Regions from separate parts of the Leptothrix cholodnii SP-6 genome, predicted to be linked through region 2. Evidence: predicted binding sites of a transcription regulator. Region 2 holds the regulator's gene; each other region holds the start of a gene.
The links. Region 2 encodes sigma-54, which starts transcription at its own class of promoters, with help from an activator protein. Its sites were predicted from a motif close to TGGCANGNAANCTGCTTT; they were not measured.

Region 1 (4,883 bases), 1.8 Mb from region 2:
GACGTGAACCTCGAGGTCGCGCCGATCAAGGGCAATGCGGTGTTCTTCAGCTACGAGCGCGCCCATCCGTCGACCCGATCGCTGCACGGCGGTGCGCCGGTGCTGGCTGGCGAGAAATGGGTCGCCACCAAGTGGTTGCGCCAGGCCCGGTTTGATTGACGGCTGGCGTTCACGGCGTCTGCGTGGGGCGATCCGATAATGATGGATCGGCCGGGTTCTGCCCGGCCATGTCCATCACAACGAGGAGAGTTCGCATGCACCGATTGACTGCCGCGATGGCACTGGCCCTGCTGGCCGTGACGGCCCAGGCCCAGAACGCCGCAGCGCCCAAGTCCAATACCACCACGATCGTGTTGCCGGTGCCTGCAGCGGCCCTGCCGGCGCCGGTCGCTGCCGCTCCTGCGCCGGTTGCGCCCGCTCCGGCACTGGGCAATGCCATGGCCGAGCGGCCGCGCTTGACCAGCCAGGCCGCGGCTCCGGTGCAGCCTGCGAAGCAGGCGACGGTCAAGAAGAAGACGGCCAGCAAGGCCGCCACCAAGAAGGCTGCAGCCCGTAAGGCGGCTGCCGGGAAATCGACCGCGAAGTCGAGTGCCCAGCGCCAGAAGACCGCGCTGGCTGGCAAGAAGGCGTCCGCCGCCAAGGCCGCGGCGAAGGCGAAGAAAGCCAAGGCCCGTCCCGCGCAGAAGAAGCCGCTGCCGGCCGATTTCAACGACGGCTCGCGTCCCTGATACCGGGGCCGGGCGGACCGCTTCAACGGGCGGTCGACGGGTTCCAGTTGCACTGGCGCAACAGCCGCCCGTTTCGAATCGGCTGCAGATCGTCCGCAGCCGACGGCCGGGCGCGCCATGAGCCTGCTGGCGCCAGGCCGTCATGCCCTGCGTCACGCACGGGTTTGATCCAGCCCAATGGGAAAGAAACCCATCATTTGTGCTGGTGTTACACGCCGTCACGTGTCATGATCAAATCGTTGTTCTTGTGAACAATCACACGCCAGCGATTCCGCCTTTCTGGAGATCTCGATGTCTTCGCTTCCCGCCTTTCTCGACTCAGGCTTGCCCGCTCCGGGTGCCGCGGTGCGGGTTCGGGCGGCGCGAATACGTGACTGGGCCCGTCTGCAGGGCTTGATGTGCAGCGTGTTTCCGCACATCGACGAGGCCACTTACGGCCACTGGTTGCGTGACCAGCGGCATTGCCTGGCGGTGGCCTTCACGGCCGAAGGGCTGGTGGGCATGGTCCGCTTCGAGGTCCAGCCCGGCTGTCGCGTCACCTTGCTGACGCAACTGGGCGTGCTGCCGGCCCTGCGCGGCCAGGGCGTGGCCCGCGCGCTCGTGAGTTACTGCGAAGAAGTGGCGTGTGCCTGCGGGGCGCCGAGCCTGGCATTCGAGTTGCCGAGCGACGACCTCGTCACGCAGTCGTTCTTTCGCCATCTGGGCTACGACGTCTCGGCAGCCTGTGCCAGTGCCGCTGCGGGCATGCGACGTCTGGTGCGCCGCGCCAAGTCGCCGGTGTGGCCGACCTGGCAGCTCAAGCGCGAACATGCGCCGCGCGTGCCGCCGGCGCCTTTCCAGCGCCTGGCGATGCGCGCGCTCTACGGCGCCTGGCTTGGCAGCAGCGCCCGCGCCGGCTGAAGCTGCGCGGGCTGCCCGGACGTTCCGGGCACGGATCGGGCGATCAGCCGTTGCGTGAGCGCGGCGGCGTGCGGTTCAGCGCACCCGGTTGTGCCGTGCCCTGGCTGCTGCGACCGGCGCCGTTGGGCTGACCGGAGCGCGGTTGCTGGCCAGCCGGACGGGCATGTGCCGAGTGATTGCCATTTCCCGAGGCATGTCCGGCGCTCGAACGCGGTGCCGACGAGTTGCCACCACGATGGGTCGGCTTCGGCGCACCGTTGCCCGACGGGCGGTGTGCACCACGCGGAGCACCGTTGAGCGTGCGGCGACCCACCTGGATCGGCTCGGCACGCTCGCCCGGATCGGGCTCGAAACCGGCCACCACCTCGCGCGCGATGCTGCGCTTGATGAGCTTCTCGATGTCGGCCAGGAAGCCTTCTTCGTCGACGCACACCAGCGACAGCGCCTCGCCCTGCGCGCCGGCGCGGCCGGTGCGGCCGATGCGGTGCACGTAGTCTTCCGGCACGTTGGGCAGCTCGTAGTTGATGACGTGCGGCAGCATGTCGATGTCGATGCCGCGCGCGGCGATGTCGGTCGCCACCAGCACCGTCAGGTCACCGGTCTTGAACTCGGCCAGGGCCTTGGTGCGTGCACCCTGGCTCTTGTTGCCGTGGATCGCCATCGCGCTGATGTCGTTCTTGTTCAGGAACTCGCACAGCCGGTTGGCGCCGTGCTTCATGCGCGTGAACACCAGCACCTGGTGCCAGTTCTGGCTCTTGATCAGGTGGGCCAGCAGGTCCTTCTTGTTCTCGCGGCCGACCTTGATGACGCGCTGGGCGATGGTCTCGGCGGTGGTGTTGCGGCGCGCCACCTCGATCACCTGCGGCTTGTTGAGCAGCCGGTCGGCCAGCGCCTTGATCTCGTCGCTGAAGGTGGCCGAGAACAGCAGGCTCTGCTTCTTGGCCGGGATGATGGCCAGCACCTTCTTGATGTCGTGCACGAAGCCCATGTCGAGCATGCGGTCGGCTTCGTCGAGCACGAAGAACTGCACCTGGCTGAGGTCGATGGTGCCTTGCTGGTGGTGGTCCAGCAGGCGCCCGGGCGTGGCCACCAGGATGTCGACGCCCTTGCGCAGCCGGTCGACCTGCGGGCCCATGCCGACGCCGCCGAAGATCACCATGCTGGTGAGCTGCAGGTACTTGCCGTAGGTGCGCACGCTTTCTTCGACCTGGGCGGCGAGTTCGCGCGTGGGGGTGAGGATCAGCGCGCGGATCGCCGGGCGGCCGTTGCGGTTCTTGACCGGCTCGCCCGCGGCGAGCTTGTGCAGCAGCGGCAGCGTGAAACCGGCGGTCTTGCCGGTGCCGGTCTGTGCGCCGGCCAGCAGGTCACCGCCGGCGAGCACGGCGGGGATGGCTTGCGCCTGAATCGGGGTGGGGATCGAATAGCCTTCTTCGTGCACGGCACGAAGGATCGGCTGGGCCAGGCCCAGGTCGTCAAAGGTCATGGAGTTGGGAGCTTCCCGCTCTGGGCGGGGCGATCTGGCCTGCAGCCTCCCCTTGCGGGAGCGCCAGTCTCAGGCCCCATCGGAAGAGGCGGGGAGTCAGGAATGACTGTCATGCCCTGACTGGTGCAGGCATGCCGGGGCGCATTGTAGTGTCCGGCGGCGCTGCGGCCTCTTTCAGTTCGCGGGTTTACCCGAAATCTGCAAAGGCCATCCAGATTGGCACCAAGTTGGATCAAAAGCACTCAATTCGTGCGCAGCGGATGTGCTTGCGTGCATGGTTGGTGCACTGACTCCCGATTCCATGCCGGCAAGCGTGCACCTGAATGGGTATGTGAATTGCTTAAGTGGTGCGCTTTGTGCCGCATCGGTGCGTGCTCGAGGCCTCGAGATCCTTTCATCCCTTCTCTCTCCTCGTCATGGACTCATACAAACAAGGCGCTGACGCGCTGTTCATCCTGCTGGGCGCCATCATGGTGCTGGCCATGCACGCCGGCTTTGCGTTTCTGGAACTGGGCACGGTGCGCAAGAAGAACCAGGTCAACGCGCTGGTCAAGATCCTGGTCGACTTCGCGGTCTCGACCATCGCCTACTTCTTCGTCGGCTACAGCGTGGCCTACGGCGTGAGTTTCTTCACCGGCGCTGAGGCGCTGGCGGCCAAGAATGGCTACGAGCTGGTCAAGTTCTTCTTCCTGCTGACGTTTGCGGCGGCGATCCCCGCGATCGTGTCGGGTGGCATCGCCGAGCGCGCGCGCTTCGGCCCGCAGCTGATCGCCACCGCGGTGATCGTCGGGCTGATCTATCCGCTGTCCGAAGGGGCCGTCTGGAATCAGCAGTTCGGCCTGCAGGCCTGGCTGAAATCGACCTTCGGCGCCGAGTTCCATGACTTCGCCGGCAGCGTGGTGGTGCACGCGGTGGGCGGCTGGATCGGCCTGGCCGCCGTGCTGCTGCTGGGTGCGCGCACCGGTCGATACCGCAAGGACGGCGCCGGGCGCCAGCAGATCAGCGCCCATCCGCCGTCGAGCATCCCGTTCCTGGCGCTGGGTGCCTGGGTGCTGGCGGTGGGCTGGTTCGGCTTCAACGTGATGAGCGCGCAGACGCTCGACAAGATCTCCGGCCTGGTGGCCGTCAACTCGCTGATGGCGATGGTCGGCGGCACGCTGGTGGCGGTGCTGATGGGCAAGAACGACCCGGGCTTCGCCTACAACGGCCCGCTCGCCGGGCTGGTGGCGGTGTGTGCGGGCTCCGACCTGATGCACCCGGCCGGCGCGTTGGTGGTCGGCGGCGTGGCCGGGGCGATCTTCGTCAGCCTGTTCACCCTGACCCAGAACCGCTGGAAGATCGACGACGTGCTCGGCGTCTGGCCGCTGCACGGCCTGTGCGGCGCCTGGGGCGGCATCGCCTGCGGCATCTTCGGCCAGCAGGCGCTGGGCGGCATCGGCGGGGTCAGCCTGGCCAGCCAGTCGATCGGCACGCTGCTGGCGGTGATCTGGGCGTTTGCGGGCGGCTTGGCCGTCTACGGCGCGATCCGCCTGTTCACCAGCCTGCGCCTGACGCAGGAAGAAGAGTTCGACGGCGCCGACATCTCGATCCACAAGATCGGCGCCACGCCCGATCGCGACGTCAGCTGGTGAGGCGGCTCAAAGCTTCATCTCGAGCCGCAGGCCCCACACCGTCAGGCTCGGATCGGTGCTCAGCGCGGTCTGCCGCAGGGTGTTGCTGCCGTCGCTGCCGACGACGGTGCTGATGTTGTGGAAGTCGCGCGCCACGAGGTT
Region 2 (4,883 bases):
ATCAACGGCCTGGTCGGCCGCATCACCGAGAGCGAGCAGGCCGGCCACACGATGTACCGTGTCCGGCTCGGCCCGTTCGATGTGCGCGAAGACGCCGACCGTGCCAAGGAACGGGCCGCGGGCGTCGGATTCAGCGACGCCGCGCTGGTCAGGGTGGCGCGCTGAAGCGCCGGTCACCGAACAAGCAAAAGGAAAACCTGAAATGGATCGTCGAGATTTCTTGGCTCAAACCGCCGCCGTGCTGGGCCTGACCGGCGTGGCGGGTCACGCCGCTGCGCAGTCCTTCCAGGAGGGCAAGCACTACGTGCGCCTGTCGCAGCAGCTGTCCGTGACGGCGCCCGAAGGCAAGATCGAGGTGGTCGAGTTCTTCTGGTACGGCTGCCCGCACTGCCATGCGTTCGAGCCGACGCTCGACGCCTGGGCCCGCAAGCTGCCGGCCGACGTGGCGTTCCGCCGCGTACACGTGGGCTTTCGGCCCAACTTCGAGCCGCAGCAGCGCCTGTACGCCACGCTCGAGGCGCTCGGCCTGGTCGACAGCCTGCACCGCAAGGTCTTCCATGCCATCCACCAGCTGCGCCAGCGGCTCGACCGGCCGGAGGACATCTTCGCTTTCGTCGAGAAGAACGGCGCCGACCGCGCCAAGTTCGTCGAGATGTACAACTCGTTCGGCATGCAGGCCAAGGTGCGCCAGGGCAAGCAGCTGGCCGAGGCCTACAAGATCGACGGCGTGCCGGCGCTCGGCATCCACGGCCGCTACTACACCTCGCCGGCGCTGGCCGGTGGCGACAACACGCCCGAGCTCGAAGGCGGCCTGCGCGCGCTGGCCCTGACCGATCAGCTGGTGGCACGGGTGCGCAAGGGCGCCTGATGTCGCTCGCCCCGGGCCATGTCCCGGGGCTGATCGGGCGCCAGACCGGCCTGGACAGGTTCCGGGCCGTTGTCACTGCGGGCCCGGGCACTAGGCTCTGGCTGCAGGATGCAGGTAGAATTCCTGCAATATCCATGCCGCCATGAACACACAGTTTTCAGTCCTGTCCCCTGCCGCGTCTGATGCGTCGTGCGTCGCCGCGCGAGAGCCGGGCGTCGATCGGGCTGGCCGGCGCGGTGCGGCAGGCTGGGCGGTCGCCCTGCTGTTGTCGGCGCTGGCCGTGACGGCCCAGGCCGAACGGGCCGACCGGGATCTGCCGCTGGAGTTCAATGCCGGCCAGCTCAAGATCGACGGCAAGCGCAAGCTGCAGCTGCTGACCGGCGGCGTCGAGATCACCCGCGGCACGCTGATCCTGAAGGCCGACCAGATCGAGTTGCGCGAGACGCCCGCCGGCCAGCTGGCGGTGGCATCGGGCAGCGAGGCGCAGCCCGCCACGTTCAGGCAGAAGCGCGACGGCCTCGATGAAGTCATCGAGGGCCAGGCCCGGCGCATCGAATACGACACCGTCAGCCAGACCGTGCGATTCAGCCAGCAGGCGCAGGTGCGTCTGCTGCGCGCCGGCGTGCTGGCCGACCAGATCAGCGGCCAGACCATCGTCTACGACCACGGCCGCGACGCGATCGAGATCCAGGGTGGTGCGGCCGACGGCAGCAGCGGCGGGCGGGTGCGCGGCATCGTCACGCCGCGCCCGGCCGACGCGGCGGGAGTCAAGCGTTGAACTCGCCCGGCCCGGCGAACGAGAAGCTGGCGCAGCCGGCCCGGGCGGGCCGCAACGGCGCGTCGAGCCGGCTCGAAGCCGACGGCCTCGAAAAGAGCTACGGCGCGCGCAAGGTGGTCAAGGACATCCACCTGGCCGTCAACAGCGGCGAGGTGGTCGGCCTGCTGGGCCCCAACGGCGCGGGCAAGACCACCAGCTTCTACATGCTGGTCGGCCTGGTGCGCGCCGATGCCGGACAGATCCGCATCGACGGCGCGCCGGTGCAGCGCCTGCCGATCCACCAGCGCGCCCGCATGGGGCTGTCGTACCTGCCGCAGGAGGCGTCGATCTTCCGGCGCCTGACGGTCGAGGAGAACATCCGCGCCGTGCTCGAACTGCAGCAGGACGCCGAAGGCCGCCGCTACAGCGCGCAGCGCATCGAGCAGATGCTCGACGGCCTGCTGGCCGACCTGTCGATCGAGAAGCTGCGCGAATCGCCCGCGCCGGCGCTGTCGGGCGGTGAGCGCCGACGCGTCGAGATCGCCCGTGCGCTGGCCACGCAGCCGCGCTTCATCCTGCTCGACGAGCCGTTTGCCGGCGTCGACCCGATCGCGGTGCTCGAGATCCAGCGCATCATCGGTTTCCTCAAGGCGCGTGGCATCGGCGTGCTGATCACCGACCACAACGTGCGCGAGACGCTGGGCATCTGCGACCGCGCCTACATCATCAGCGAAGGCCGGGTGCTGGCCGAAGGCACGCCCGCGGCGATCGTCGAGAACCCGGACGTCCGCAAGGTCTACCTCGGCGAACATTTCCGCATGTAATCAAGAAGGCCGGCAACCCGTGAAACCATCCCTGCAGGTCCGTCTTTCGCAGCATCTGGCGCTGACGCCCCAGTTGCAGCAGTCGATCCGGTTGCTGCAACTGTCGACCCTCGAGCTGCATCAGGAAGTCGAGCAGATGCTCGAACAGAACCCCTTCCTCGAGGCCGAAGAAGACAGCCCCACGCCCGAGAGCCAGGTCATCCAGGAGCGCAGCGCCCCGACCCAGGAAGAGTCCCGCTACGACGCCGACACCGGTGCCGCCGATGCGGCCCACGAAGCCGGCGTCGGCGACCCCGAGCCGGTGAGCGTCGAGCAGCTCGACTTCGGTGCCGGCGAGTCGCGCGAAGACTGGGACAGCGGCCACGACCGCGAGGACTTCAACAGCCTGTCGGACACCCCCGCGGCGCGCAACGGCGCCAACGAGGACGACGACAGCGACTGGAGCGAGCGCTCCACCTTCACGCCCAGCCTGCCCGATCACCTGCGCGGCCAGCTGCTGGGCATGCGCCTGGCCGGCGAGGACATGCTGCTGGTCGAGTCGCTGATCGACTCGCTCAACGAGGACGGCTACCTGGCCGACACGCTCGAGGAGATCGCCGAACGGCTGGCCTTCGGCATCGAGGCCGGTGCGGTCGTGACCGGCGACGCGATCGACCCGGTCGAGGCCGCGACGATGCGCGAGGAGCTGATCGACCGCCTGCGCTGTGCGCTCGGCTGGCTGCAGAGCCTGGAGCCGACCGGCGTCGGCGCGCGCGACCTGCCCGAGTGCCTGGTGCTGCAGCTGCGCGAGCTCGACCCGAGCCCGGCGCAGGCCGCCGCCATCCGCATCTGCCAGCACCACCTCGACCTGCTGGCGCGGCGCGACATCAAGAAGCTCGTCACCGCCGTGGCCGCCGACGAGGCGCTGATCCGCGAGGCGCAGACGCTGATCGTCGCGCTCGAGCCCAAGCCGGGGCGGCGCTTTGCCCGCGCCGAGGCCAACATCGTCGTGCCCGACGTGATCGTGCAGAAGGCCGGGCGTGGCTGGCGGGTGGTGCTCAACCCCGACGTCATGCCCAAGCTGCGCATCAACGACATGTACGCCCAGGTGCTGCGCCAGCACCGCAGCCAGCGCGGCGGTGCCACGAATGGCGGCGGTGACGGTGGCGCGATGCTGTCGTCGCGGCTGCAGGAGGCGCGCTGGTTCGTCAAGAACATCCTGCAGCGCTTCGACACCATCCAGCGTGTCTCGCAGGCCATCGTCGAGCGCCAGAAGGGCTTCTTCACGCACGGCGAGATCGCCATGAAGCCGCTGGTGCTGCGCGAGATCGCCGACGAGCTGGGGCTGCACGAGTCGACCATCTCGCGCGTGACGACGGCCAAGTACATGAACACGCCGTTCGGCACCTTCGAGCTCAAGTACTTCTTCGGCAGCTCGCTCAACACCGATGCCGGCGGCAACGCGTCGAGCACCGCGGTGCGGGCGCTGATCAAGCAGTTCGTGGCGGCCGAGGACCCCAAGAAACCGCTGTCGGACAGCCAGCTGAGCACCATGCTCGAAGAGCAGGGCATCCAGGTGGCGCGCCGCACGGTGGCCAAGTACCGCGAGGCGCTCAAGATCGCACCGGCGAACCTGCGCAAGGACATCTGAGCCGACGATCACTGCACCTGCGCGGTGCAGTCGGTGTGCCGCCCTGAGCCATCCTGTCACGTCGCGGTGCGCGTCGGCGATGTCCGCGCGCGGTACCGTCGGAGACCATCTGCCGGCTCGAGCGTGCCGCGGTTCGTGCAGTGGCCAGGCCGCTCCGGACATACCCTCGGATTCGATCCCGAACCCCCAAAACGGACACGTTTGGGTTCAATTTTGCGTGTTTTCACGGATCGGGCGGCACGTCATCTGCATGGACCATGGCATGGGAGCAAACATGGCCATGAACGACACAACCCGACTGCGGATCGCGATCCGCATCCACGATCTCGTGCTGCACGAACTCGGCGAAGACGTCGACATCGCGCTGATGCTGGGCCCGGCCGAATACGCCCGCGCGGTGCTGAGCCTGTGCCGCTCCTGCGGCAGCGACGAACTGGCCCGGCTGGGCGAGCAGTTCCGGCGTGCCAGCGACGAGGACACGCAGCGCCAGCGCAGCCAGCAGATCACCCGTTACACCGACGCCGGCGACCGCGCCGCGTTCGCGCAGCCGCGCCCCTGAGCGCGATTGCGGGCCGGCCGTTCAGCGGTCGCCGCTCAGCCAGCGGTCGATCTGCGACTTGCGGTCGTTGCCCCAGAAGGGTTCGCCGTCGACGATGAAGAACGGCGCGCCGAACACCCCCGCGGCGATCGCCGCATCGTTTTCACGCCGCAGCTTGTCCTTCCAGATCGGGTCGGCGCACACCTGCGCGGCCTGTTCGGCCGGGATGCCGAACTCGGCCGCCAGGCCGGTCAGCGCGCTCATGT
Region 3 (4,883 bases), 2.1 Mb from region 2:
CGGCCAGCAGGACGAAACGCGCAACGGCTTTGCGCTCGTCAGCGGGATCCGGACCAAGACGCTGTTCGTCGGCCACGACCTGATCGACGCCTGGCCGCAACTGAGCAAGGGCTCGCGCTTCAGCAACCGGTTCGAGATCACCACCCACGTGATGCAGGCCCGGCACATCCTGTACGGCCATGTGGCGGACGTCAGCCAGTTCGCCCAGGCCAGGCTGAAGGCGTCGTACGAGCAGCTGGCGAATTTTCCGCAGGCCTTGAAGGCGCTCGACGAGATCGAGGTGAGCATGGCGCTGTCGAAGGTGTCCAACCTGTCGAACATCGGCGTGATGGGCAACATGAAACGCTCCGTCGTGCCGATCCAATGGGATCTGACGGCGCTGCAGAACCGCTTCGCGTCGGATGACTGGCTGACGTTCTACAGCGTCGAATCCGATTTTTCCGACCTGCTGGAACTGTTGCGTCAGGCCGAGACTGGCCGGTAGGGCCTCCTGGGCGGGATGAAAAAAGCGGCGACAACTTCCGTTGTCGCCGCTGATTGCTGCGGATTCAGGCCGGTTCACACCGGCGCCGGCATCACTTCATCAGCTTGAACACCCACACCGAGCCACCCTGCTCGAGGTAGTTGACCTTCTTGGCCACGTCGCCGCCCCACAGCGGCACCGCGCCACCCCAGCCCGAAGCCACGGCGACGTACTGCTCGCCACCTTCGCTCCAGGTCACCGGGGGCGCCACCACGCCGGAACCGGTCTGGAACTTCCAGACGATCTTGCCGGTCTTGGCGTCAGCGGCTTGCAGATAGCCTTCCGGCGTGCCCCAGAACACCAGGTTGCCACCGGTGGTCAGCACGCCGCCCCACAGCGGCGCGTTGTTCGGTGCTTCCCAGACGATCTTGCCGGTCTTCGGGTCGATCGCGCGCATCGCGCCGATGGGGCCGTCGTTGAGCGTCTTGATCGTGAAGCCCGCGCCCAGGTAGGCGCCGCCCTTCTTGTAGGTGATCGGCTCGTTCCAGATCTCCATGCCCCATTCGTTGGCGGGCACGTAGAACAGCTTGGTGTCCGGGCTGTAGGCCATCGGCATCTGGTTCTTGCCACCCAGGAACGACGGTGCGGCGAAGGTCGAGGTGCCCTTCTTGCCGTCGGCGCTGGCGGTCGGATCGCCCGGACGGTTTTCCGGCACGAAGTTCGGACGGCCGGTCTTCAGGTCGATGCCGGTGGCCCAGGTGATCTTCTTGACGAAGGGGAAGGCGTTTTCCAGCTTGCCGCTCTTGGCATCGAGCACATAGAAGAAGCCGTTGCGGTCGGCCTTGCCGCCGAGGACCTTGCCGCCGTCGTCGTACGTGATGAGTTCGTTGACGCCGTCGAAGTCCCAGCCGTCGTTCGGCGTGGTCTGGTAGTGCCACTTGATCTGGCCGGTCTTGACGTCGATGGCCAGCGTCGAGCAGCTGAACAGGTTGTCGCCCTTGCGCAGGTGGCTGTTCCAGGGTGCCGGGTTGCCGGTGCCGAAGTAGGCCAGGCCGGTGCGCGAGTCGTAGCTGCCACCCAGCCAGGTGGCGGCGCCGCCGGTCTTCCAGAGGTCGCCCGGCCAGCTCTTGCCGGTGGTGCCGGAGATGCCGTTCTCGGTCTTGTTGCCGTCCTTGTCGTACTTGTAGCCCATGTGGCCTTCGACCGTCGGGCGGGTCCAGACCAGCGCGCCGGTCTTGGGATCGCGCGCTTCGACGCGGCCGACCACGCCGAACTCGCCACCGGAGACGCCGGTCAGCAGCAGGCCTTCGGCGATCAGCGGCGCGGCCGAGGCCGAGTAGCCGTCGGCGTAGTTGTCGATCTTTTCCTTCCAGACCACTTCGCCGGTGTCCTGGTTCAGCGCGACGATCTGGGCATCGAGCGTCATGAAGATCACGAGGTTGTCATACAGCGCGGCGCCGCGGTTGATCACGTCGCAGCAGGGCATGATGCCGTCGGGCAGGCGGTGCTCGTACTTCCAGAGCTTGGCGCCGGTCTTGGCGTCGAGCGCGAAGATCCGCGAGTACGAACCCGTGACGAACATCTTGCCGTTGTGGATGACCGGCTGCGATTCCTGGCCGCGCTGCTTTTCACCACCGAACGAGAAGCTCCAGGCCGGCACCAGCTTGGCGACGGTGCTGGTGTTGATCTGCTTGAGCGGCGAATAGCGCTGGCCCTGGGTGCCCATGCCCCACGAGAGCACGTCGCCGGTGGACTTGGCGTCGTTCTCGATCATCTTGTCGGTCACGGCGGGGGTGGCGGCTTGGGCGGCCATCGTGGCCAGACTGGCGGTCACCAGCAAGCTGAGCATCTTCAAACGCATGGGGGGTCTCCTCGTTGAGGTGGGGTTGTTCCAACGGCGGACGTCCGCCACCGTTCAGTCACCTCAGACTGCAGCAAGCGTGCCAAGCAGGAATCACCGCAAAAATGATCTCGAGCCCGGTGTTTGCGCTTGTCTGCGCTCAGGGAGAACCCCGAAAACTGCTCCAGCGTCAAACAGTCGGCAAATGCTGCGGTGCGATGGCGTTCCAGGCCGTGTCACGCGTCATCAGGGGTCACACCAAGCCGTCGAACAGCCAGACGTCGACCCGGTCGCCGGCCGCCACCGGGCCCTGCTCGTGGCCCAGCACGACCAGCGCGTTGGCCTCGCACATGCTGCGCAGGATGCCCGCGCCCTGCGAGCCGGTCAGGCGCACCGACCAGCCGCCGTCGGCGTCGCGGTGGACCCGGCCGCGCTGGAACTCCGTGCGGCCCGGCCGCTTGCGGATGGCGGTGGCGCAGCGCGCCTGCAGCACCGGCAGCGGCTCGGCGCTGGCGCCGCCGAGCGTCAGCAGCGCCTCGCGCACGAAGGCGTAGTAGGTGACGAGGCTGGCGACCGGGTTGCCGGGCAGGGCGAACAGCCAGCTCGGCGCCGGGTCGGTGGCGCCGTCGCGGCGCAGCGGGCCGAACGCGAACGGCCGGCCCGGGCGCATCGCCACCTTCCAGAACGCCACCTCGCCGAGTCGGGCCAGCAGGCCGCGGGTGTAGTCGGCATCGCCCACGCTGACGCCGCCGCTGGTGATCACGGCGTCGGCCTGCGCCACCGCCTGATGCAGCGTGGCCTCGAGCGCGGCCGGGTCGTCGCGCACCAGGCCGAGGTCGATCACCTCGACACCCAGGCGCTGCAGCGCGCTCATCAGGCTGTAGCGGTTGCTGTCGTGGATGCAGCCGGCGGGCAGCGGCTCGCCCAGGTCGCGCAATTCGTTGCCGGTGGAGAACACCGCCACCCGCAGGCGCCTGAACACCGTCACCTCGGCCACGCCGAGCGAGGCGATCAGGCCGATGTCGGCCGGCCGCAGCACCCGCCCGGCCTGCACGGCGGGGCGGCCCTGCGCCAGGTCCTCGCCGCGAAAACGCCGGTTCTCGCCCGGGCGCAGTACGCCGGCGTCGATCTCGATCACGGCGTGCTCGCCGTCCGTCGTGCGGCGGCAGAGCTCCTGCGGCACCACCGAGTCGAGCCCGGCCGGCATCACCGCGCCGGTCATGATGCGCACGCACTCGCCGGCCTGCGCCTGCAGCGTCGGCACGTCGCCGGCGTGCACGGTGCCGACCACGCGCAGCCGCACGCTGCCGGCTGCCGGCAGGTCGGCGCCGTGCAGCGCGTAGCCGTCCATCGCCGAGTTGTCGTGCGCGGGCACGTCGATCGGCGAGATCACGTCGGCGGCCAGCACGCGGCCGAGCGCCTGCATCAGCGGCACGGTCTGCGTCCGGGTGATCGGGCGGATCGCCGCGGCGATGGCCGAGCGGGCGTCGGCCACGCTCAGGTGGGTGTCGCCGGCAATCAGGGGGGAGGGGCCGAGTTCGGGCATGGGAGGGGCCGGTCGAAGCACAAGGATGCCGGGAATCATAGCCACGGCGGCTGCGGCGACCGGCCAGCCCGGAACGTCGTTTCTATATGCACACGACGACATATCGCCACGCCTTGATCGACCACGCAGAATCGCGCCCCGCATGACTCCCGTAACAACTGTCGCAATCCGCTCATGAGCACGGTGGCCGCCAGCCTCGGCCTGGCCGTCGATCTGATTTCCAGTGGCGATGCCGACGTGCTGCGCATCGTCGGCCTGTCGCTGCGGGTCAGCGGCGCGGCCTGTCTGACGGGCGCGCTGTCCGGGCTGTGGCTCGGGGCGTGGCTGGCGGTGGCGCGGTTTCCGGGCCACGGCCTGGCGGTCTGGCTGCTCAACACGCTGCTGGCGCTGCCGTCGGTGGTGGTCGGCCTGATGGTCTACCTGCTGCTGTCGCGCTCGGGGCCGCTGGGGTCGTGGGGCATCCTGTTCACGCCCACCGCGATGGTGATCGCGCAGAGCATCCTGGTGGTGCCGCTGATCGCCGCGCTGACCCGCCGCCTCGTCATCGACGGCCTGGCCGATGGCGGCGACCAGCTGCGCTCGATGGGCGCCGGCCCCTTGCTGTCGGCGCTGCTGGTGCTGGTACACGAGCGGCTGGCGGTGCTGACGATCCTGCTCACGGCGTTTGGCCGTGCGGTCGCCGAGGTCGGCGCGGTGATGATCGTGGGCGGCAACATCGACGGCTTCACCCGCGTGATGACCACCGCCATCGCGCTCGAGACCAGCAAGGGCGACCTGCCGCTGGCGCTGGCGCTGGGCCTGCTGCTGCTGGGTGTGGTCGGCGTCATCAACCTGCTGATCGGCTGGATGCAGCCGCGCGGCGCCGCGGCGCCGGGACAGGGGCTGATGTGAGCGGCGAAGCCCTGATCAGCCTGGCGCAGGCCGGCGTGGATTTCGGCGCGGTGCGGGCGCTGCGCGACGTCACGCTGCAGATCAACCGCGGCGAGCGGGTCGCGCTGGTGGGCGCCAACGGCTCGGGCAAGACCACCTTGCTG

Region 1: a site for sigma-54 is predicted at 3,299-3,316, ahead of LCHO_RS13245 (ammonium transporter). Genes of this name have one in related genera too.
Region 3: a site for sigma-54 is predicted at 2,392-2,409, ahead of LCHO_RS09065 (PQQ-dependent methanol/ethanol family dehydrogenase). Genes of this name have one in related genera too.

Annotation. Positions count from the first base shown of each region.
Region 1 is NC_010524.1:2,908,957-2,913,839, reverse strand. Features, by position in the region: gene LCHO_RS13265 (2OG-Fe(II) oxygenase) at 1-159, shown strand, start outside; gene LCHO_RS23730 (hypothetical protein) at 276-728, shown strand; gene LCHO_RS13255 (GNAT family N-acetyltransferase) at 1,020-1,628, shown strand; gene LCHO_RS13250 (DEAD/DEAH box helicase) at 1,672-3,111, opposite strand; gene LCHO_RS13245 (ammonium transporter) at 3,528-4,742, shown strand; gene LCHO_RS13240 (TonB-dependent receptor plug domain-containing protein) at 4,749-4,883, opposite strand, start outside.
Region 2 is NC_010524.1:4,734,992-4,739,874, reverse strand. Features, by position in the region: gene LCHO_RS21060 (SPOR domain-containing protein) at 1-165, shown strand, start outside; gene LCHO_RS21055 (thiol:disulfide interchange protein DsbA/DsbL) at 221-868, shown strand; gene lptA (lipopolysaccharide transport periplasmic protein LptA) at 1,011-1,646, shown strand; gene lptB (LPS export ABC transporter ATP-binding protein) at 1,673-2,449, shown strand; gene LCHO_RS21040 (RNA polymerase factor sigma-54) at 2,469-4,079, shown strand; gene LCHO_RS21035 (hypothetical protein) at 4,360-4,638, shown strand; gene LCHO_RS21030 (2-hydroxychromene-2-carboxylate isomerase) at 4,660-4,883, opposite strand, start outside.
Region 3 is NC_010524.1:1,956,711-1,961,593, forward strand. Features, by position in the region: gene LCHO_RS09060 (hypothetical protein) at 1-484, shown strand, start outside; gene LCHO_RS09065 (PQQ-dependent methanol/ethanol family dehydrogenase) at 576-2,324, opposite strand; gene moeA (molybdopterin molybdotransferase MoeA) at 2,557-3,849, opposite strand; gene LCHO_RS23355 (ABC transporter permease) at 4,024-4,740, shown strand; gene LCHO_RS23360 (ATP-binding cassette domain-containing protein) at 4,737-4,883, shown strand, end outside.